Regions from separate parts of the Kluyvera sp. 142486 genome, predicted to be linked through region 2. Evidence: predicted binding sites of a transcription regulator. Region 2 holds the regulator's gene; each other region holds the start of a gene.

Region 1 (7,563 bases), on a different contig from region 2:
TGATTCATTAATATTGTTGTTCTGTCAGTTAACTGCTGTCTGCATTTCAAGCCTTATTTTACATTCCATCCTGGGGCGGCGTTGGCGTCATGGATTAGCTATTCATCATATTGGCTTACGTATTTTCTGGTTTGGTTTTGCAACGCCAATTCTTGCTAAGGTTATGATGTATTTAGCGGGTGAGTTGACCGTTGTGCCTGCCGCAATGTTTAGTTATTTTAATATAACTTCCGTTATTTATGCGATTGTGGATATTCAGGGGTTAGTATGTGCATCCTTAATATTTACTAAACTATTCTATTATCCATTACGTATGTGTCTGAATAGTCGCTATGCAAGAGTATTCTGGCGTAAAAACATTGCGGGCTATACGGGGCTAAAGGGGAAATGCTTCGTTATCTCCTGGTTCCTCGCGTTGATTTGCATGCTGTTTTTCCTCTGTGCACCGTTCGGTGAGCGCTATTTTGCCGGTTATCTCGTCCCTATCATCTTTATCTTTTTTGCCTTCGGTATCAGCCAGCTGTCGTATCCGTTGATCGTCATGAGTTGGACGCTGTCAGCCTTTATGCTGGTGATGTACAACAAAAACTTCCTGCACGGTATCCAAACCCAGTACTCGCTCTCATTTATCCTGTCGGCGCTGATCTCGTTTAGCGTCTGTCTGCAGTACATGCTGCAAATCTACCACCGCAGCAAGCATCTGAAGCAGAAGTGGCACGAGCAGGCCATGATTGATCCGTTGACCGGGCTGCCTAACCTGCGTGCGCTGGAGGATTATATGAAGACGCGGGACGTGACCAGCCTCTGTTGCCTGCACATAAAAAATCTGGACTTCCTCAGCCGTCACTACGGCATGATGATGCGTATTCAGTGCAAGCGCAGCATCACCCAGGTGCTGCAGCCTAAGCTCGACAACAAAGAGAAGCTCTTCCAGTTGCCGGGCAATGAGCTGCTGCTGGTGCTAAACGGCCCGGACACCGAAGGGCGGCTTAATCATCTGGTGGATTTCCTGCAGCGCCAGGATATTCGCTGGAACAACACGCTACTGACGCTGGAATATGGCATCTCGTGGGGGAGGGTTCGTACGCAGGACGACAATCTCTACCATACGCTCGGGCAGCTCAGCTGGCTGGCAGAGCAGGCGGGTGAGGAGAGCCAGATTCTGCAGCTGGATAACGGTCAGGTGGAGGCCTATGACGAAACTGGCGACCGCGTTGTGCTCCTCAACCGGATTAAAAGCGCGCTGGAGTGGGGAAACTTTGTCCTCTATGCGCAGCCTATCAGGAAGCCATCGGGCGAAGGTTACTATGAAATCCTCAGCCGATTGGTGGATGCTAACGGTATGGTAATGCCGGATAAATTTATCCCTATTTTGACGCAGTTCAACATGAGCAAACGCTTTGATATGCAGGTGATGGAAAACCTGTTCCGCTCGCTGCCGGCGTTTCCGGGGCAGCGTTTTTCCGTCAACCTGATGCCCTACACATTGATGCATAAGGAGAGCTCCGCCGAAATCATTGCGCTGTTCCTACGCTACCGGGTTAACGTTCAGCGCATCATTATTGAAATTACCGAAGAGCAGGCGTTTTCGAACTCGGATATCAGCATCCAGAACCTCAATCGACTGCGGGAGTTTGGCTGTCAGATTGCCATTGATGACTTCGGTACCGGCTACGCTAACTATGAGCGCCTGAAGCGTCTTGAGGCCGACATCATCAAGATTGACGGCGCGTTCGTGCGTGACGTGCTCACCAACCCAATGGATGCGATGATTATTCGTTCTATCTGCGAACTGGCGGAGATGCAGGACCTGGAGGTGGTGGCAGAATACGTTGAGACCGAGGCGCAGCAGGCGCTGCTGGTGGAGCTGGGCGTGCACTATATGCAGGGGTATCTCATCGATAAGCCAAGACCGCTTTGCGATATTGGCTACCAGACCGAGTCATAAACAAAAAGGGCCTGTAACAACGTTACAGGCCCTTTTTTAATGCGGGTGAATTACAGAACCAGTGCCGCGATTGAAGCAGACAGAACGCTCACCAGCGTAGAACCGTAAACCAGCTTCAGACCGAAGCGGGAAACTACGTTACCTTGCTCTTCGTTCAGGCCTTTAATCGCGCCAGCGATGATACCGATAGAAGAGAAGTTAGCGAAGGAAACCAGGAATACGGAGATGATACCGACCGCGCGCGGAGAAAGTTCAGCGGCGACTTTCTGCAGATCCATCATGGCAACGAATTCGTTAGAAACCAGTTTGGTCGCCATGATGCTACCGACCTGCAGGGATTCGCTTGCCGGTACACCCATAATCCATGCAACTGGATAGAAGATGTAACCCAGAATGCCCTGGAAGGAGATGCTGTAGCCGAACCAGCCGGTAACAGTCGCGAACAGGGCGTTCAGCGCGGCGATCAGGGCGATAAAGCCGATCAGCATCGCAGCAACGATAATCGCAACTTTGAAACCTGCCAGAATGTATTCACCCAGCATTTCGAAGAAGCTCTGTCCTTCGTGCAGGTTAGACATCTGAATGTTCTCTTCGCTAGCATCCACGCGGTACGGGTTGATCAGCGACAGAACGATAAAGGTGCTGAACATGTTCAGTACCAGCGCCGCAACAACGAACTTCGGCTCCAGCATGGTCATGTAGGCGCCAACGATAGACATCGAAACGGTAGACATCGCCGTGGCCGACATGGTGTACATGCGGTTACGTGACATTTTGCCGAGGATATCTTTATAGGCGATGAAGTTTTCAGACTGTCCCAGAATCAGGGAGCTGACGGCGTTGAAAGACTCGAGCTTACCCATGCCGTTGATTTTAGACAGCACGGTACCAATCGCACGAATGACAATCGGCAGAATACGGATATGCTGCAGAATACCGATCAGCGCAGAGATAAAGACGATAGGGCAGAGGACTTTCAGGAAGAAGAAGGCCAGGCCTTTATCGTTCATGCTGCCAAAGACGAAGTCGGTCCCGTTGTTCGCAAAACCAAGCAGTTTTTCGAACATTTCGGCGAAGCCACGTACGAAGCCCAGACCAATGTCAGAGTTCAGGAAGAACCATGCCAGTAAAACTTCAATGACAAGTAATTGAATAACATAACGAATGCGAATCTCTTTGCGGTTGGTGCTGACCAGCAAGGCCAGGATCCCTACCACCACGAGCGCGAGAACAAAATGCAAGACGCGGTCCATATTTGCTCCAAACATGAGACGGGTTAAATTTTCTTGCACATTCTATGTAACATCATTAAATAAAACGAGATCTCCATCCCACTATATTTAGTTCCTGTGAGCAAACTCAAAATTAGTGATCAAAGATACATTTTTGTGATGTTAAGTAAATGTATGAAAAGTTCCCTTGTTGTACTACTCTCATCTTAAGCGTACACCAAACCCCCGCAACCTCCAGTCTGGCGATTGATTCCGGCTATCAGAGCAATCATTATCATCTTTTACAAATGAACTTGATAATCATTCTCATTCTGTTAGCCTGAAACATAGCAAAGGCTATGTTTTTGAGGCAGACCATGACAAACAGTCGCGTTGAGAGTAACACCGGTCGTGCAGCGCGCCGTATGCGGCTAGCGCTGATGGGGCCCGCATTTATTGCCGCCATCGGCTATATCGATCCCGGCAACTTTGCCACCAACATTCAGGCGGGGGCGAGCTTCGGCTACCAGCTGCTGTGGGTTGTCGTCTGGGCGAACCTGATGGCGATGCTGATTCAGGTGCTGTCTGCGAAACTCGGTATCGCTACGGGGAAAAACCTGGCGGAGCAGATTCGCGACCATTATCCGCGTCCGGTGGTGTGGTTTTACTGGGTGCAGGCAGAAATTATCGCCATGGCAACCGACCTGGCTGAATTTATCGGGGCGGCAATCGGCTTTAAGCTGATCCTCGGCGTTTCGCTGCTACAAGGGGCGGTGCTGACGGGGGTTGCCACCTACCTTATTCTGATGCTGCAGCGCCGTGGGCAAAAGCCGCTGGAAAAAGTGATTGGTGGCCTGCTGCTATTTGTGGCGGCGGCCTATATCGTTGAGCTGGTTTTCTCCCAGCCGCAGATGGCACCGCTGGCGAAAGGGATGATTATTCCCTCGCTGCCTAACTCCGAAGCGGTGTTCCTCGCGGCGGGCGTGCTGGGTGCGACCATCATGCCGCACGTTATTTATCTGCACTCATCGCTGACCCAGCATTTGCATGGCGGCAGCGCCAAAGAGCGCTATCACGCCACGCGCTGGGATGTGGCGATCGCCATGACCATTGCTGGTTTTGTGAACCTGGCGATGATGGCGACAGCGGCGGCGGCGTTCCACTTCCACGGTCACACCGGTATTGCCGACCTTGATGAAGCGTATCTCACCCTCGAACCGTTGCTGAGCCACGCGGCAGCAACCATCTTCGGCCTGAGTCTGGTGGCAGCGGGGCTCTCCTCCACGGTGGTGGGGACGCTGGCCGGTCAGGTGGTGATGCAGGGCTTTATTCGCTTCCACATTCCGCTGTGGTTCCGTCGTGCGGTGACGATGTTGCCGTCATTTATTGTGATTCTGATGGGGCTCGACCCAACGCGCATTCTGGTCATGAGCCAGGTGCTGTTAAGCTTTGGCATCGCGCTGGCGCTGGTGCCGCTGCTGATTTTCACCAGCAATCGCCAGCTGATGGGCGAACTGGTCAACACGCAGTGGATTAAACGAATTGGCTGGGTGATTGTGGTGATTGTGGTGGCGCTGAACGGGTGGTTGCTGCTGGGAACGTTGCTTGCCTGATGGCGCTGCGCTTATCCGGCCTACACGAAACCTGTAGGCCGGATAAGGCGAAGCCGCCATCCGGCAAAATATCAGTGATGATGCCCGTGTCCATGTCCGTGGCCACGCCCGCGGCCACGATGATCGTCGCGGTCGCTCCAGCCTTCGCGATAGCCGCGCTCATAGGCTTTGCGGTTATCCCAACCACGGTGCCAGCCGTTATCGCGGTGATACCAGTTACGATGCCAGTAATCACGGTCACGCCAGCGGCCGCCGTCCCAGTAGTTACCGTAATTATCGCGATCGCCAATTTGTAATTTTACGGACGGCAGCAGGGTGATTTCACCAGCATTCGCGAACATCGGGGCCGATGCCATCAACACTGCCGCCAGAATCAGTGACCTGAACATACTTCTCTCCTATACGATCGTGGCCTGTAAGGCCTGTTAACGCAATATTACAATTCGGTAAATACCGCGATTATTGGGGTAACTCTTAAATCGCCAGGAGAGAGCATTTTTTGCTAAAACTGCCGTTATTTTATACTGCGCAGAATGCTATCGATGGTTTCGCTTTCCTCAGCGCTAAAATGCCGGTTGCTCAGCATACCCACCGCATCATCAAGCTGCGCGGTTTTGCTGGCGCCAATCAGCACCGACGTCACTGCCTGTTGGCGTAATACCCATGCCAGCGCCATTTGCGATAGCTTCTGACCGCGCTGCTCCGCGATAGTATTGAGCTGGCGCACGGCTTCCAGCTTGCCGTCGGTCAACTGCTCTGGCTTCAGGAAGATGCTGCCGCTTGCGGCGCGGGAGTCAGCCGGAATACCGTGCAGGTAGCGGTCGGTCAGTTGCCCGCCCGCTAACGGCGAGAAGGCGATACAGCCAACGCCTTCCTGCTGCAGCACCTGAAGCAGACCATCTTCAGGGCTTCGCTCAAGCATTGAATACTTCGGCTGGTGAATAAGACACGGCGTACCAAGATCGTTCAGCATCGCAACGGCCTGACTTGCCAGTTCGGCCGGGTAGTTGGAAAGCCCGATGTACAGTGCCTTGCCCTGGCGCACGATATGGTCCAGCGCGCGCATGGTTTCTATCAGCGGCGTTTCCGGGTCCGGGCGATGGTGATAGAAGATATCGACGTACTCAAGCCCCATCCGCTTCAGGCTCTGATCGAGGCTTGAAATCAGGTATTTGCGTGAACCCCAATCGCCATATGGCCCGTCCCACATGGTATAACCGGCTTTGCTGGAGATAATCAGCTCATCGCGGTAGGGCAGGAAATCTTCTCGTAGGATGCGGCCAAAGTTGCTCTCTGCGGAGCCCGGAGGTGGCCCGTAGTTGTTGGCTAAATCGAAATGGGTAATCCCCAGATCAAATGCGTGGTGCAGTAGCTGGCGGCTGTTTTCCACCCGCGTTTCATCGCCAAAGTTGTGCCACAGCCCTAACGAAATGGCCGGCAGCTTGAGGCTGCTATTGCCGCAGCGTTGAAACGCCATGGTCTCGTAACGCGTCGGGCTTGCCTTATAAAGCATTGTGTTCTCCAGATTATCCGGTTGTGTATACGCTTACACTAGCGAATGTCCACCGACTCGTACACTCCTGAAATCTGTAAAAATTGCTTTCCAGGGGGCTTTTTGACGAAATCTGGACAGCCTTAACACTTCCTCAATACTCAAAGAATACTGACTGGAGGAGGTGCATGATGACAACGTCCTATACCGTGGCAGATTATCTGCTTGACCGCCTCGCCGACTGTGGCGTTGACCACCTGTTTGGCGTCCCCGGAGACTACAACCTCCAGTTCCTCGACCACGTTATCGCGCACCGACAGATTCGCTGGGTCGGCTGTGCGAACGAACTCAACGCCGCCTATGCCGCCGATGGTTACGCACGAATGCAGGGCTGCGGTGCGCTGCTCACCACCTTTGGCGTCGGTGAACTGAGTGCGCTGAATGGGGTAGCGGGGAGCTTTGCTGAACACGTTCCGGTGCTGCATATTGTCGGTGCGCCCTGTACCGGTGCTCAGCAGCGACGTGAGTGTTTACACCATACCCTGGGTGACGGCAATTTCGATCGCTTTCGCCAGATGAGCGCGCCTGTCTCGGTCGCGCAGGGCGTGCTGGATGCCGCTAACGCCCGCGATGAAATCGACCGCGTGCTGCGCGATATTCTGCACTACAGTCGCCCTGGCTATCTGCTGCTGCCTGCGGATATTGCTGCGCTGCCAACCTCCCCTCCTGTAAACGCTCTCACAGCAAAAAGTAGACCGATTGACTCGACTGAACTGGCCGATTTTGTCTCACACGCCCGCGCTTTGTTGAATGACCGCCGCCGCGTCTCGCTGCTGGCCGATGTGCTTGCTCTGCGCTTTGGTCTGCAGTCGACGCTAAACAAATGGATGGATGCGGTACCGATCCCTCACGCAACCATGTTGATGGGCAAAGGACTATTTAATGAGGCCCATGCTGGGTTTGTGGGCACTTACAGCGGTGGTGCCAGCCAGCCGGAAACGCGTGCTGCGATAGAAGATGCGGAGGTTATTTTTTGCGTCGGCACCTGTTTTACCGACACGATCACGGCGGGCTTTACCCACCAGATTCCGGCAGAAAAATCTATCGAGATTCAGCCTTTTGCCGCGCGGGTCGGGAAACGCTGGTTTAGCGGGATAGGCATGCAGGAGTCGGTGAATGCGCTTATCGCGCTGAGCCGTGACTTTTCCGCGCAGTGGCAAATTCAGCCTGCCCGGGCGCTGAAAACGACTACGGCGGATAGCGGGCAACTGACCCAGCGCCACTTCTGGCAAACGCTGG
Region 2 (7,563 bases):
CAGTACAAGCGTCTGGTGATGGGTAAAGAAGTTCGTCTGCGTAACGCCTACGTGGTGAAAGCAGAGCGCGTAGAGAAAGATGCGGAAGGCAATATCACCACCATCTTCTGTACCTACGATGCCGACACTCTGAGCAAAGACCCAGCAGATGGCCGTAAAGTGAAGGGCGTGATTCACTGGGTTAGCGCAGCACATGCGCTGCCGGTTGAAATTCGTCTGTACGACCGTCTCTTCAGCGTGCCAAACCCAGGTGCCGCAGAAGACTTCCTGTCGGTGATGAACCCAGAGTCACTGGTTATCAAGCAGGGCTACGCTGAGCCTTCTCTGCAGGCCGCTGAGGCCGGTAAAGCGTTCCAGTTCGAGCGTGAGGGTTACTTCTGCCTCGACAGCCGTTATACCACCGCAGAGAAGCTGGTATTTAACCGCACCGTCGGTCTGCGTGATACCTGGGTAGGTTAATTCCTTACCCTGATAAAAACGCCGCGCTTGCGGCGTTTTTTTTCGCCTGCCGCCAGAGGTTCTCTTTCACTGAATGATAATGTTACTTTCGGATGAAAAATACGATCTCTTATAGTTTCGCGAAGCGAATTAATGCAATTATTCTACCTCTAAGTATCCCCGCGCTTTTAATCCCGCTTGTTACAAAAGTCTAATGTAAACGGTCTCATTCACATTTTTATCAGGCCCGGCAAGGCTTGGCGCGAAGATGTTGCAGTAACGCACCCTGTTACAAATGGAAACCAAATATGTGCGCTTTGTCATAATCCTGCACTCTCGTTGCGGAAAAGGATTGATAATTCGCGTCGCGAAAAATAGTCTGTAGGTGTAGTGAAACACAATTTCTTAGCAGTACCTTTTTATCAGTTTTATTTTTTTGCCTTCTGCTTTGCAGCGGCATTTTTAAAAGTCAAAGAGGATATAACTATGCGTACGTTTAGTGGCAAACGTAGTACGCTGGCGCTGGCTATCGCCGGTGTGACAGCAATGTCAGGCTTTATGATGACTCCGGAAGCAAAAGCAGAAGGCTTCATCGACGATTCTACACTGACCGGCGGCATCTATTACTGGCAGCGCGAACGTGACCGTAAAGACGTTACCGATCACGATAAATATAAAACCAACCTTTCTCACTCCACCTGGAATGCCAACCTCGACTTCCAGTCTGGCTATGCTGCCGACATGTTCGGTATTGATATTGCTGCGTTCACCGCGATTGAAATGGCGGAAGATAACGGCAGTGGTCACCCGAACGAAATTGCGTTCTCTTCTAAGAACAAAGGCTACAGCGAAGACTACAGCGGCGATAAGAGCGGTATCAGCCTGTACAAAGCGGCAGCTAAATTTAAATTAGGGCCAACATGGGCTCGCGCAGGTTACATCCAGCCAACCGGTCAAACGCTGCTGGCACCACACTGGAGCTTTATGCCTGGTACCTATCAGGGTGCTGAAGCCGGTGCTAACTTCGACTACGGCGATGCTGGCGCGCTGAGCTTCTCCTACATGTGGACGAACAACTACAAGGCGCCATGGCACCTTGAAATGGACAACTTCTATCAGAACGATAAGAAGACCAAAGTCGATTACCTGCACTCCATCGGTGCGAAATACGATTTCAAAAATGACCTCGTGCTGGAAGCCGCATTTGGTCAGGCGGAAGGCTATATCGATCAGTACTTCGCCAAAGGTAGCTACAAATTTGATATCCCTGGCGGCCCGCTGACCACCAGCTATCAGTTCTACGGTACGCGTGACAAGGTGAGCGATCACGGCGTCAACGATATCTATGACGGTACCGCGTGGCTGCAAGCGTTAACCTTCGGCTACAAGCTGCAAGAAGTGTTCGACTTCCGTCTGGAAGGGACCTGGGTTAAAGCAGAGGGTCAGCAGGGTTACTTCCTGCAGCGTATGACGCCAACCTACGCGTCCTCTAACGGTCGTCTGGATATCTGGTGGGATAACCGCTCTGACTTCAACGCCAACGGCGAAAAAGCGGTCTTCTTTGGCACCATGTATGATCTGAAAAACTGGGATCTGCCGGGTTGGGCGGTGGGTGCTTCTTACGTTTACGCATGGGATGCTAAGCCAGCGACCTGGCAGATGAGCCCGGACGAGTTCTACGACAAGAATAACAAGATCAAAGAGTCTGCCTACAGCCTCGATGTGGCCTACACCGTACAGGATGGCCGCGCAAAAGGCACGCTGTTCAAACTGCACTTCACTCAGTATGACAACCACTCCGATATTCCAAGCTGGGGCGGCGGTTACGGCAACATCTTCCAGGATGAGCGTGACGTGAAATTTATGGTTATCGCACCGTTCACTATTTTCTGATGCTAACGCGGCAGGGGGAGACCTCTGCCGCTGTTAAGAGGCTCATCGTATGAAAAAATTGATTATTGTTGCGCTGATGGCCGCTGGGTTAACCGCCTGTGCGCAATCACCTGCACCGAAGGAAGATAGCAAGCTGAAGGATGCCTACAGCGCCTGTATTAACACTGCAGAAGGCAACCCGGATAAAATTCAGGCCTGCCAGAGCGTGCTAAATGTGCTGAAGCAAGAGAAAGCGCACGAGCAGTTCGCAAACCAGGAAAGCGTGCGCGTTATTGATTACCAGAAATGCATTAACGCCAGAAAAATGGGTAATGACGAAGCGGTAGCGAAGAACTGCGATAAGATTTGGCAGGAAATTCGCAGCAACAACACGCCACAGAAATAAGCTTATGCTGACAACAAAAAACCGCTGCTTGCAGCGGTTTTTTTATGGATATCGTAAAGCAGGGCATAAAAAAACCAGCGCTTAGGCTGGTTTTCGAGACGCACACAGTACGCTTATTTTGCTACCGCGTCATGCGCGTGTTCATCTTCACGGCAGTCGCCTTCAGCGCAGTGACCGTAAAGATAAAGACTGTGGTTCGTTAAGCGGATACCGTGCTTCGACGCGATTTCACGCTGGCGAGCTTCAATGGAATCATCGCTGAACTCGATCACTTTGCCGCAGTCGAGGCAGATCAGGTGATCGTGGTGATGCTGTTGGGTCAGCTCGAAAACGGATTTACCGCCTTCAAAGTTGTGACGGGTGACGATACCGGCGTCATCAAACTGGTTCAATACGCGGTAAACCGTGGCTAAACCAATCTCTTCACCCATGTCGATCAGGCGTTTGTATAAGTCTTCCGCGCTGACATGGTGGTTATCCGGTTCCTGAAGGACTTCCAGAATCTTTAACCGTGGAAGTGTGACTTTCAGGCCAGCCTTCTTTAATGCGGTGTTATTGTCAGTCATGCGGAATCTGTCCTGTTGCTAAACGATTAACTTCCATCAGCGAAAGTATCACAGAGAATGCACCCGAATTAATGCGTCTCATTATAGAATGACCCTATTGAAATGAAAACAGCAAGAGCCGGGTAAACTAAGCTTTCAAAAACGAGGCTTCACCGACAAACTGACGATGAGACCGCGCTAAATCAGAAGATATTGTACAGGTATGCGCTCAAAAGTTAAAAAATTGTAGCTATTATTTTAATTGCTTTTACCTATTAATGCGGCACGATTTATCATCGTGCCGCAGGATAATCAGGCGTTTTTGATCTCATCCAGGTGCAGCTCTTCTGCAACCTGCTTAACCCATTTTTCAACGCGCTCGGCGGTCAGTTCTGGCTGACGGTCTTCATCGATAGCCAGACCCACAAAGTGGTCGTCATCTGCCAGACCTTTAGACGCTTCGAAATGGTAGCCCGCGGTCGGCCAGTGGCCTACGATAGTCGCGCCGCGTGGTTCAATGATGTCGCGAATGGTGCCCAGTGCGTCGCAGAAGTATTCCGCGTAGTCTTCCTGGTCGCCGCAGCCAAACAGCGCAACCAGCTTACCGTTGAAGTCCACTTCTTCTAGCGTAGGGAAGAAGTCATCCCAGTCGCACTGCGCTTCACCGTAGTACCAGGTTGGGATACCCAGCAGCAGAATGTCGAATGCTTCCAGATCTTCCTTGCTGCTCTTGGCAATGTCGTGAACGTCAGCGACATCTTTACCAAGCTGTTTTTGAATCATTTTTGCGATATTTTCGGTGTTCCCGGTATCGCTACCGAAAAAGATGCCAACGATTGCCATGAGTAAAATAACCTCTTGAAACTTAATGATATGGTGGTGGCTTATTGCCCACAGATAAGGGCAATCATAGCAGAACAGAGAGGTGCGCGGAAACCGCTATCGTGCCGGACTGCACACTCTGCTACATGAAAGCGTATTTTGGGGGATTTTTCAGACTTTCCCCTGTCCGTGCAGTTGGGCCAGTTGGCTCATCAGAATCTCTTCGATGAGTTCACTCCGGCTCATATCACGGGCAGTCGCCAGCTCGTTGAGTGCATCAACGGCTTCGTTGTTCAGCTTCAGCTCCACGCGCTTCAGACCGCGCACTTTGTCGCGTTTTAACTGATTACGCTTATTAATGCGCAGCTGTTCGTCACGCGAAAGCGGATTGGTTTTTGGTCTTCCCGGCCGACGCTCATTTGCGAACAAATCTAAGGTCGTACGGTCCGTTTGTTCTTTTGCCATGGTTCTGAGTGACTTCGGGGAAACAAGCTACCGGGCGGTGCCCGGTGCAGACAGCGCGCAATCATACATCAGTGGGGCCCACACGCCAACGACCACGGCCATTCTGGCGCGCGGTCGATGCATTTTTAATCACTCGGCGAGGTAGCGACGAATCGCTCGCAGCACCGCTTCCGGTTTTTCGGCATGAACCCAGTGGCCCGCGCCGGCAATAACATGCGCTTTTGCCTGCGGGAACTGAGCCAGCAGCGTGTCACGATAGGCTTCGGTCACGTACGGCGAATTGCCGCCAGGGATGAACAGGGCAGGGTGGTCCCAGGCCGGGATAGTCTCCCAGCCAACGATATGCGGGTACTGTTCCCACAGCACAGGCACGTTAAATCGCCAGGCACCGTCAACAAAGGATTTCAGCAGGAACTGAATCACGCCTTCTTCTTTAAGGTACTCGCGCATCACCGTGGCGGCCTGCTGGCGGGTTGCCACGCCCGCGTTAGTCACCGCATTAATGGCGGCAAAAATCTCATCGTGACGACGGACCTGATAATTCACGGGGGCAATATCAATCGCCACTAGTCGGTCGATGCGTTCTGGGGCCAGCGCGGTGAGCGCCATCACCGCTTTACCGCCCATGGAATGGCCGATAACCGTCGCTTTCTCAATGCCGTTAGCATCGAGGGTATCGAGCAGATCCTGCGCCATTGCGGAGTAGGTCATCTCATCGGCACGCGGCGACAAACCGTGGTTACGCATGTCTACCTGGAGGATATCGTGGTCGGAGACCAGGTCGCGCGCCAGGATGCCAAGATTGTCCAGACTACCGAACAGCCCGTGGACGAGAACGATGGGAGAATTATTGTGCAGGTTTTGTGCAGATTGCGCTCGGACATTCAATTTCATAGCAAAGTTCTTTTTTTCGCATTGTCGGGTTAGGGTATCATGTTGGACATTCTAACGCTCAGGGGCAAGAGAGGAACTCCTCCGAATTTTGCCGTCTTCCTGGTTTGGCGCTACCCGCTGTTGGGTTTTGACTTTATAATCCCAATGAATTGTATTCAGAAAAATTATCGCACCGGATTAAGATGAAAACGATCGAAGTTGATGACGAGCTCTATCGCTATATTGCGGCTCACACTCTGCACATTGGCGAGAGCGCGTCCGACATTTTACGGCGTATGCTGAAATTCTCCGCCGCTTCCCAGCCCGTGGCTGCTGCCGCTGCGCCGGTCGTCAAAGCAGAACCGGCTCCCGCTCCGGCCCCGGCTGCTGCTCCCGTTGCTGACGTGAAAACGGTAAAAACCGCCAAAGATAAAGTTCGTGCTATGCGTGAGCTGCTGCTCTCTGATGAGTATGCAGAACAGAAGAAAGCGGTTAACCGCTTCATGCTGGTACTGACCACGCTGTACGCTCTGGACAACAAGGCGTTTGCCGAAGCTACCGAATCCCTTCACGGGCGTACCCGCGTCTATTTTGCTGCTGATGAGCAGACTCTGCTCAAAAACGGCAACCAGACAAAACCAAAACAGGTTCCGGATACGCCATACTGGGTCATTACCAATACTAATACAGGCCGTAAATGCAGCATGGTCGAACACATCATGCAATCAATGCAATTCCCAACGGAATTGATTGAGAAGGTTTGCGGTACTATCTAATACTGACAATCTAACCCTTGCATAAGAAGGACCAGGCAATGGCAAACCATACCCGTGCAGGACAACCTGCACAGCAGAGTGATTTGATCAACGTCGCCCAACTGACGGCTCAGTACTACGTGCTGCAGCCTGACGTGAGCAACCCGGAACATGCGGTGAAGTTCGGTACATCCGGCCACCGTGGGAGCGCGGGTCGTCACAGCTTCAACGAAAAGCATATTCTGGCCATTGCTCAGGCGATCGCGGAAGAGCGCGCGAAAAATGGAATTACGGGCCCATGCTATGTCGGGAAGGATACTCACGCGCTCTCTGAGCCGGCGTTTATCTCCGTTCTCGAAGTGCTGGCAGCAAACGGGGTGGATGTCATTGTTCAGGAAGACAATGGCTTTACGCCGACTCCGGCGGTATCCAACGCTATCCTGGTACACAACAAAAAAGGCGGTAAGCTGGCCGATGGGATCGTGATTACGCCATCCCACAACCCACCGGAAGACGGCGGCATCAAGTACAACCCACCAAACGGTGGCCCGGCTGATACCAACGTCACCAAAGTGGTTGAAGACCGCGCGAATGCGCTGCTGGCAGCCGACCTGGCGGGCGTGAAGCGCATTGCTTACGACGCTGCGCTGGCTTCCGGTCACGTGAAAGCAGTCGATCTGGTTCAGCCGTTTATTGAAGGGCTGGCGGATATCGTCGATATGGCCGCTATCCAGAAAGCTGGGCTGACCCTGGGCGTTGACCCACTGGGTGGCTCTGGTATCGAATACTGGAAGCGTATCGCCAAGCACTACAACCTGAACCTGACCATCGTGAACGATCACGTTGACCAGACCTTCCGCTTTATGCACCTCGATAAAGATGGCGCGATCCGTATGGACTGCTCCTCCGAGTGCGCGATGGCGGGGCTGCTGGCGCTGCGCGATAAGTTCGATCTGGCGTTTGCCAACGACCCGGACTATGACCGTCACGGTATCGTCACGCCGGCTGGCCTGATGAACCCGAACCACTATCTGGCGGTAGCGATCAACTACCTGTTCCAGCATCGCCCGCAGTGGGGCAAAGATGTCGCCGTGGGTAAAACGCTGGTCTCTTCTGCAATGATTGACCGCGTGGTGAACGATTTGGGCCGTAAGCTGGTAGAAGTGCCGGTTGGCTTTAAATGGTTCGTTGACGGTCTGTTCGACGGCAGCTTCGGTTTCGGCGGCGAAGAGAGCGCGGGTGCTTCCTTCCTGCGCTTCGACGGTACGCCGTGGTCTACCGATAAAGACGGGATCATCATGTGCCTGCTGGCAGCGGAAATCACCGCCGTCACCGGTAAGAACCCGCAGGAGCACTACAACGAACTGGCTGCCCGTTTCGGTGCGCC
Region 3 (7,563 bases), on a different contig from region 2:
ATTAGCGCTACCGGCGGCGACTCCGCGCTGGCGCTGTACGACCAGCTCTCCACCATCGCCCCAACGCTTATCGTTAACTACGACGATAAAAGCTGGCAGGCGCTGTTAACCCAGCTTGGTACCATTACCGGGCAGGAGAAGCAGGCTGCCGCGCGTATAGCCGAGTTTGATAAGCAACTGGCGACGGTGAAACAGCAGATGAAACTGCCGCCGCAGCCGGTAAGCGCGCTGGTCTATACCGCCGCCGCGCATAGCGCCAACCTGTGGACCAGCGAGTCCGCGCAGGGGCAATTCCTCTCCCAGCTCGGCTTTACCCTTGCTACGCTGCCGGAAGGTCTGCACGCCAGCCAAAGCCAGGGTAAACGCCACGACATCATCCAGCTTGGCGGTGAAAACCTGGCAACCGGTCTGAACGGTAACAGCCTGTTCCTGTTCGCCGGTGACCAGAAAGACGTGGACGCGATCTACGCCAACCCGCTGCTGGCGCACCTGCCCGCGGTAAAAGAGAAACAGGTTTACGCGTTAGGCACCGAGACGTTCCGCCTTGATTATTACAGTGCGACGCGAGTGTTAGCACGGTTGTCGGCGCTGTTTGGTTAAGCTCCGAGCCGTTCCCGGCGGCGCTTCGCCTGGCCGGGCTACACGGTTTCAGTAGGCCGGATAAGGCGAAGCCGCCATCCGGCATCCCGGACGAAGCGTTTACGCCGACTCCGGGATCTCGCGCCGGAACCGTCGCAACTCGCCCAGCACCAACAGCAAAATCCCACCAACCATCGCCAGCCCCCAGCCGCTCACGCTTGCCGACGCCACCGGGGTCAACATCGCCCCCAGCCCGCCGAGCAGCGCCGCGCCGATGGCATCACCGGTGACGTTCTGCGCCGTCCACAGCCCGTTAATGCGCCCGAGCATCGCTTCCGGCGTCTGGGTCTGAATCAAGGTATATTGCAGCAGCGAACTGATGGCGCTCAGCCAGCCAAACAGCGCCAGACAGACCATCCCCAACGCCCAGTGCGGCATCATGGCAAACAGCCCGATCGCCACAAACGCGCCAACCGTCGCCAGCAGCATGATCCAGCCCGGACGCTCGTTCTGCGCTAGCCTTCCGCTGGTGAGCGCACCAAAAGCCGCCCCCAGTGGGATAGCCGCATACAGCAGGCCAATCTGTGCCGCCGACATCTGCCAGCCCTGCGCCAGCGCGGGATAAAGCACGCGCACGGCGCTGGCCATCGTCACCAGCCCGCCCAGCAGCGCAATGCCGCCAATCAGCGGGCTACCGAGCAGAAAACGGAACCCGGCCACCAGGGAAGAGAACGGATGTTCGCGCTTCTGCGGCGGTGGCGGCAGCTGCGGTAAACGCAGCAGCGTCAACGTGGTGATAAAAGTACCCAGCGCCGCCAGCAGGTAGTTCCACGACACGCCACCGGAAGCCAGCAGCAGGCCGCCGACCATCGGCGAAATCACCGAACCCAGGCGCACCGTCAGCATGGTGATCGCCCCGGCCTGCATCAGGTTTTCACGCCCCACCAGCGCAGGCGTCGCGGCCAGCAGCGCCGTTACGCCCAGCGAGGCAAAGAAACCATCCCATAATCCCAGCAGATAAATCGCCACCAGCGACGGCTCCGGCAGCAGCGCGTTCAGCCACAGGCCGATAAACCCCACGCCGCAGGTACCGCGCGCCAGCAGAATCAGCTTGCGGCGCTCGTAGCGATCAGCCAGCACGCCGCCGACCATCAGCCCGACAAACATCGCCCCGCCGGTCAGCGTGACCGAAAGCCCCACCTGCCAGGTGGAGTGGGTCATCATCTGGATTTGAACGGGTACCGCCACGCCGAGCAGGCCAAGCGAGAGAATGGAGATAAAGCGAGCAATAAAGACGGCGCGAAAGGCCGGATGCGTTTTTAGCAGGCTCAGATTCAGCAGCCAGGATTGTCGATTCATTACAAAACCTTGAACGTTTTTTCTTACCCTTTCCGAGGGCGCTCATGCTAACATAAGCGAATAAGATAGATAACGATAATTACTATCATTATCAAATCAGGGATGTCGCCATGTCGTTTTCCACCCCGGTGCTGCGCGCCCTTGCGCTGCCTGGATTGTTGATACTGCTGTTTCTCGCCGCCACGCTCAGTTTATTGATTGGTGCTAAGCCGCTCCCGGTTCACGTCGTTATCGACGCGCTTAGTGGCACCTGCCAGGGCGCCGACTGCACCATCGTGCTTGATGCCCGACTGCCGCGAACGCTGGCCGGTCTGCTGGCCGGTGGCGCGCTGGGGCTTGCCGGGGCGCTGATGCAAACCCTCACCCGCAACCCGCTTGCCGATCCCGGCATTCTTGGCGTTAACGCCGGCGCTAGCTTTGCCATCGTGTTAGGGGCAGCGCTGCTCGGCATTACTTCGCCGCAGGAACAGCTGGCGATGGCCTTTTGCGGCGCCTTGGTGGCCTCATTAATCGTCGCCTTTACCGGCAGCCAGGGCGGCGGCCAGCTTAGCCCGGTGCGCTTAACGCTGGCAGGCGTGGCGCTCGCCGCCGTGCTGGAAGGTTTCTCCAGCGGCATCGCCCTGCTCAATCAGGATGTCTACGATCAGCTGCGCTTCTGGCAGGCCGGTTCATTGGATATTCGCACCCTGCAACCCCTGAAAACGGTGCTGATCCCGGTGCTGATTGCCGGTGCCGTCGCGCTGATGATGAGCCGCTCGCTTAACAGCCTGAGCCTGGGTGCCGACACCGCTACCGCGCTCGGCAGCAAAGTGGCACGCACGCAAATTATGGGGCTGCTGGTGATCACCATTCTGTGCGCCAGCGCGACCTCGGTGGTAGGCCCGATTGCCTTTATCGGCCTGATGATGCCGCACATTGCCCGCTGGCTGGTGGGTTCAGATCACCGCTGGTCGCTGCCGGTTACACTGCTCGCCACGCCGTCGCTGCTGCTGTTTGCCGATATTATTGGTCGCCTGCTGGTGCCAGGCGAACTGCGGGTCTCGGTGGTCAGCGCCTTTATCGGCGCGCCGGTGCTGATTTTCCTCGTCCGCCGTAAATCGAACGGAGGTGGCCGATGAACGCCCCTTCTCGTCGTCTGGTCGCCAGCTGTCTTCTGCTGGTCGCCGCATGCCTGCTGCTCACGCTGCTGAGCCTGCGCAGCGGTGCGGTTACGCTGGAATTTTCCCAAATCTTCGCCGCGCTGTTCGGCGACGCGCCGCGCGCCATCACCCTGGTCGTGACCGAGTGGCGTCTGCCGCGCGTGTTGATGGCGTTATTGATTGGCGCCGCGCTCGGCGTCAGCGGCGCGATTTTCCAGTCGCTGATGCGCAACCCACTGGGCAGCCCGGATGTGATGGGCTTTAACACCGGGGCGTGGAGCGGCGTATTGGTGGCTTTGGTCTTCTTCGGCCAGAACCTCACCACCATCACCCTCGCCGCCATGGCAGGCGGCATCGCCACCTCGCTTATCGTCTGGGCGCTGGCGTGGCGCGACGGTATTGAAACCTTCCGGCTGATTATTATCGGCATCGGCATCCGCGCGATGCTGATGGCTTTCAACACCTGGCTACTGCTGCGCGCATCGCTGGAGACCGCCGTCTCCGCCGGGCTGTGGTTTGCCGGTTCGCTTAACGGCCTGACGTGGGCCAAAATCTGGCCCGCCGCACCGATGATGGTCATCGCCCTCGCCTGCTCAGCGCTGTTGGTACGCCGTCTGCGCCTGTTAGAAATGGGCGATGACAGCGCCTGTGCGCTGGGGGTTCGCGTCGAGTGGTCTCGTCTGCTGCTGATGCTGGTCGCCGTGGTGTTGACCGCCACCGCCACCGCGCTGGCCGGGCCAATTTCCTTTATTGCGCTGGTCGCCCCGCACATCGCCCGCCGCCTCTGCGGCACCGCGCGCTGGGGTCTTACCCAGGCGGCGCTCTGCGGCGCGCTGCTGCTGGCCGCCGCCGATTACTGCGCCCAGCAGCTGTTCTTGCCTTACCAGCTTCAGGTGGGCGTGGTCACCGTTAGCCTTGGCGGTATCTACCTCATCGTGCTGCTTATTCAGGAGTCTCGTAAAAAATGACCGACACCGTCGCTCGCCTGCGCGGCGAGGGGTTAACCCTTGCCTACGGTAAAAAGACCATCGCCGAGTCGCTGAACGTCACCATTCCTGACGGTCATTTCACCGCCATTATCGGCCCCAACGGCTGCGGAAAATCAACGCTGCTGCGCACGCTCAGCCGCCTGATGACGCCGGTTCACGGCCATGTCTATCTCGACGGTGAAGAGATCCAGCGCTACGCCAGCAAAGAAGTAGCGCGTCGCGTCGGCCTGCTGGCGCAAAACGCCACCACGCCGGGCGATATTTCGGTACAGGAGCTGGTTGCGCGTGGCCGCTATCCGCATCAGCCGCTGTTTACCCGCTGGCGGCAGGAAGATGAGGACGCGGTGCAGCGTGCAATGAAGGCCACCGGCATTATTAATCTGGCAGGTCAGAGCGTGGATACCCTCTCCGGCGGCCAACGTCAGCGCGCGTGGATAGCCATGGTGCTGGCGCAGGATACGTCGATTATGCTGCTTGACGAGCCAACGACCTGGCTTGATATCAGCCATCAGATTGACCTGCTGGAGTTATTAAGCGAACTGAACCGCGAGCGCGGCTATACGCTGGCGGCGGTGTTGCACGATTTAAACCAGGCGTGCCGCTACGCGACGCACCTGATTGCACTCCGTGATGGAAAAATTGTGGCGGAAGGCGCGCCGAAAGAGATAGTCACTCCGGCGCTGATTGAGGCGATTTACGGCCTGCGCTGCATGATTATTGATGACCCAGTGGCAAATACGCCGCTGGTGGTGCCACTCGGGCGGCGATAGTACTCCCTCTCCCTTCCAGGGAGAGGGCCGGGGTGAGGGTACATCGCGCATATTTCCCCTCACCCTAACCCTCGCCCCAAAGGGGCGAGGGGATCAAACCGGACGCGCTTTCCGGACGGAGAAAAATCGTACACCTACCCCAATATCTCCCGCATCACCGGCCCAATCGCCTCAAATGCCGCAGGCGTAATGATGTCGACGTGTGCACAATCCTGACTGTACACCTCCAGCTCACCCACCCACGGCCCCCAGGCCGCCTGCGGGTCCGCCTGGCGGGTTTTCTCAGCGACAAACAACGTCGCTTTGCCATCAAACGTCGCGCTGTGCGCGGTGGTCAGCAGGCGCACGGCGTCGGCGTAGTTGCCTTCAATTGCGCTGAACAATTCACTGGAGCCTTGCCCCTGCTGGGCAGCGATAAACGCTTCACGCTCGCGGTCAATCTCTGCCAATACCGCCGGGTCGAGACCGTTAGCCTCTTTTTCCGCCCAGTTCTGCGTTTCCGGCGGCCAGGTATCCAGCAGGCCGAGGAACGCCACCGCTTCACCGCGCTGACGTAAACGCGCGGCAATACCCTGCGCCAGCGTACCGCCGAGCGAATAGCCGAGCAGGTAATACGGCCCGTGCGGCTGCTGGGCGAGCAAGGTTGCCAGATGATGCTCGCACACTTCGTCCAGCGTCGTGGCGGTCTGCATTGGCCCTTCCGGGCGCGGCGACTGAATGCCGGTAATCGACCAGCGCGGTGACAGATAGCGCGACAGTACGCTGAACTGCCAGGCAAAACCGGATGCTGGATGGAAGCAAAACAGCGTCGGGCCATCGCCGGTGCGCAGCGGCAGCAGCGGCTCATAGCCCAGACGCTGCGCCTGCTCGTCGTCGCTATTTTCCAACAGCGCGCTGAGCTGGCCGACGGTCGATGACACCATCACCTGCCCCGGCGTCACCTTGCGCCCGGTTTGCTGGCTCAGCGTGGCGGCAAGCCGCATGGCGAGCAGCGAGTGGCCGCCAAGCGCGAAGAAATCGGCGTCGATATCCTGAATGTCGCAGCCGAGCAGTTGGCTGAACGCCGCGGCGACCTGCACTTCGGTTGCCGTTTGCGGCGCGCGGCCGCTGGTTTTCTGCGTCAGCGACGGCAGCGGCAGCGCTTTACGATCCAGCTTGCCGTTGGCGCTCAGCGGCAGTTCGCTCAGCTGTAACAGCACCACCGGCACCATGTGCGGCGGTAGCTGTTCGCACAGGCGAGCCAGGAGCGCATCGGTATCTAGCGGTAGACCGGAAATCGACACCACATAGCCCACCAGCTGGCGGGCATCGCCGCCGGTAGCTGCCGCCTGATTGATAACACAAGCATGCGTCACCGCCTGCTCCACGTCCGGCAGGCTCTGCATCACCCGGTCGATTTCGCCAAGCTCGATGCGCTGACCGCGGATTTTGAGCTGATCGTCGCTGCGGCCGAGATATTCCACCGCACCGTTATCCAGCCAGCGCGCCACGTCGCCGGTACGGTACATCCGCTCGCCGGGGGCAAACGGGTCGGCAATAAAGCGGCTGGCGGTGAGATCCGGTCTGCCCAGATAGCCCTGCGCCAATTGAATGCCGGTGAGATAGAGATCGCCCGCCACGCCAAACGGCACCGGGCGCATCATGGCGTCGAGGATACGCAGGCCGGTATTCCATACCGGGAAGCCAATCGGCACGCTGTTACCGGACACCGCCGCCAGCGTTTCACCGTAGGCCGGGTACCAGCTCACGTCCACCGCCGCTTCCGTTGGCCCATATAGGTTGTGCAGCGGCACGTGGGTCAGCACTTCCCACTCGCGGCATAGCGCGGTCGGCAGCGCTTCACCGCTACAGAACACCCGCTGTAGCGAGCAGCAGCTATCCACCGTTTCCGGCGTCAGCGACGCCACAAAAGCCGCCAGCATCGACGGCACGAAATGGGTCGTGGTGACGCCGTAGTCGGCAAAGAAGCGCTGCATCGCCAGCGGGTCGCGGTGCGCTTCCGGCTCGGCCATCACCAGGCTTGCGCCGGTAATAAACGGCCACCAGAATTCCCATACCGAAACGTCAAAACTGCACGGGGTTTTCTGCGCCACCACGTCATCGGCGGTCAGCGGATAGTGATCCTGCATCCACAGCAGGCGGTTAACGATAGCCTCATGGCCGACCATCACCCCTTTAGGGCGGCCGGTTGAGCCTGAGGTAAAGATGATATAGGCCGTCTGTTCCGGCGTCGCCAGCGCGAGCGGTTGGTCATCGCCCGCCGCCAGCGGCGCGTTCAGGCACAGGCTGTCGATATTCGGGAAGCGGTGCAACTGATCGGCGGCGGTGATCAGCAAGGTCGGGCGCGCGTCTTCCAGCATCATTTGCAGGCGGTCGTCCGGGTAGCCGGTATCGAGCGGCAGCCAGGCCGCACCGGCCTCAACAATGGCGTGCAGCGCCAGCGTCAGGAATACCGAACGCGGCAATGCGACGGCGACGCTATCACCGGGCTTCACCCCGCGTTCACGCAGGATGTTTGCCAGCGCGACCACCTGCTGGCGCATCTCGCGGTAGGTGAAGCGATAGTTCGCGTCCACCAGCGCTACGGCATCCGGCGTTTTCGCCGCCTGCTCAGCCACCAGCGAACTGAGCGTGGCGCGCGGCAGGGATTTTTCGGTAGCGTTAATTTGCGCCAGACGCTGATATTCGTCAGGCGAAAGCAGTTCTGCATCGGCACACATCAGCGCT

Evidence for each region. Region 2 encodes Fur, which represses iron uptake genes when iron is present. Its sites were predicted from a motif close to ATAATAATGAGAACNACTATCAA; they were not measured.
Region 1: the regulator Fur is predicted to act here: its motif matches at 3,474-3,496, upstream of ACLGE8_RS09860 (Nramp family divalent metal transporter).
Region 3: the regulator Fur is predicted to act here: its motif matches at 2,011-2,033, upstream of fepD (Fe(3+)-siderophore ABC transporter permease).

The regions. Positions count from the first base shown of each region.
Region 1 is NZ_JBKHUI010000007.1:80,151-87,713, forward strand. Features, by position in the region: gene ACLGE8_RS09850 (EAL domain-containing protein) at 1-1,948, shown strand, start outside; gene ACLGE8_RS09855 (NupC/NupG family nucleoside CNT transporter) at 1,999-3,201, opposite strand; gene ACLGE8_RS09860 (Nramp family divalent metal transporter) at 3,537-4,772, shown strand; gene ACLGE8_RS09865 (DUF2502 domain-containing protein) at 4,844-5,161, opposite strand; gene ACLGE8_RS09870 (aldo/keto reductase) at 5,287-6,285, opposite strand; gene ACLGE8_RS09875 (alpha-keto acid decarboxylase family protein) at 6,456-7,563, shown strand, end outside.
Region 2 is NZ_JBKHUI010000004.1:266,644-274,206, reverse strand. Features, by position in the region: gene glnS (glutamine--tRNA ligase) at 1-459, shown strand, start outside; gene chiP (chitoporin ChiP) at 925-2,331, shown strand; gene chiQ (ChiQ/YbfN family lipoprotein) at 2,381-2,716, shown strand; gene fur (ferric iron uptake transcriptional regulator) at 2,830-3,282, opposite strand; gene fldA (flavodoxin FldA) at 3,574-4,104, opposite strand; gene ybfE (LexA regulated protein) at 4,255-4,548, opposite strand; gene ybfF (esterase) at 4,678-5,442, opposite strand; gene seqA (replication initiation negative regulator SeqA) at 5,625-6,197, shown strand; gene pgm (phosphoglucomutase (alpha-D-glucose-1,6-bisphosphate-dependent)) at 6,236-7,563, shown strand, end outside.
Region 3 is NZ_JBKHUI010000002.1:5,757-13,319, forward strand. Features, by position in the region: gene fepB (Fe2+-enterobactin ABC transporter substrate-binding protein) at 1-600, shown strand, start outside; gene entS (enterobactin transporter EntS) at 700-1,938, opposite strand; gene fepD (Fe(3+)-siderophore ABC transporter permease) at 2,049-3,056, shown strand; gene fepG (iron-enterobactin ABC transporter permease) at 3,053-4,045, shown strand; gene fepC (iron-enterobactin ABC transporter ATP-binding protein) at 4,042-4,836, shown strand; gene entF (enterobactin non-ribosomal peptide synthetase EntF) at 4,971-7,563, opposite strand, start outside.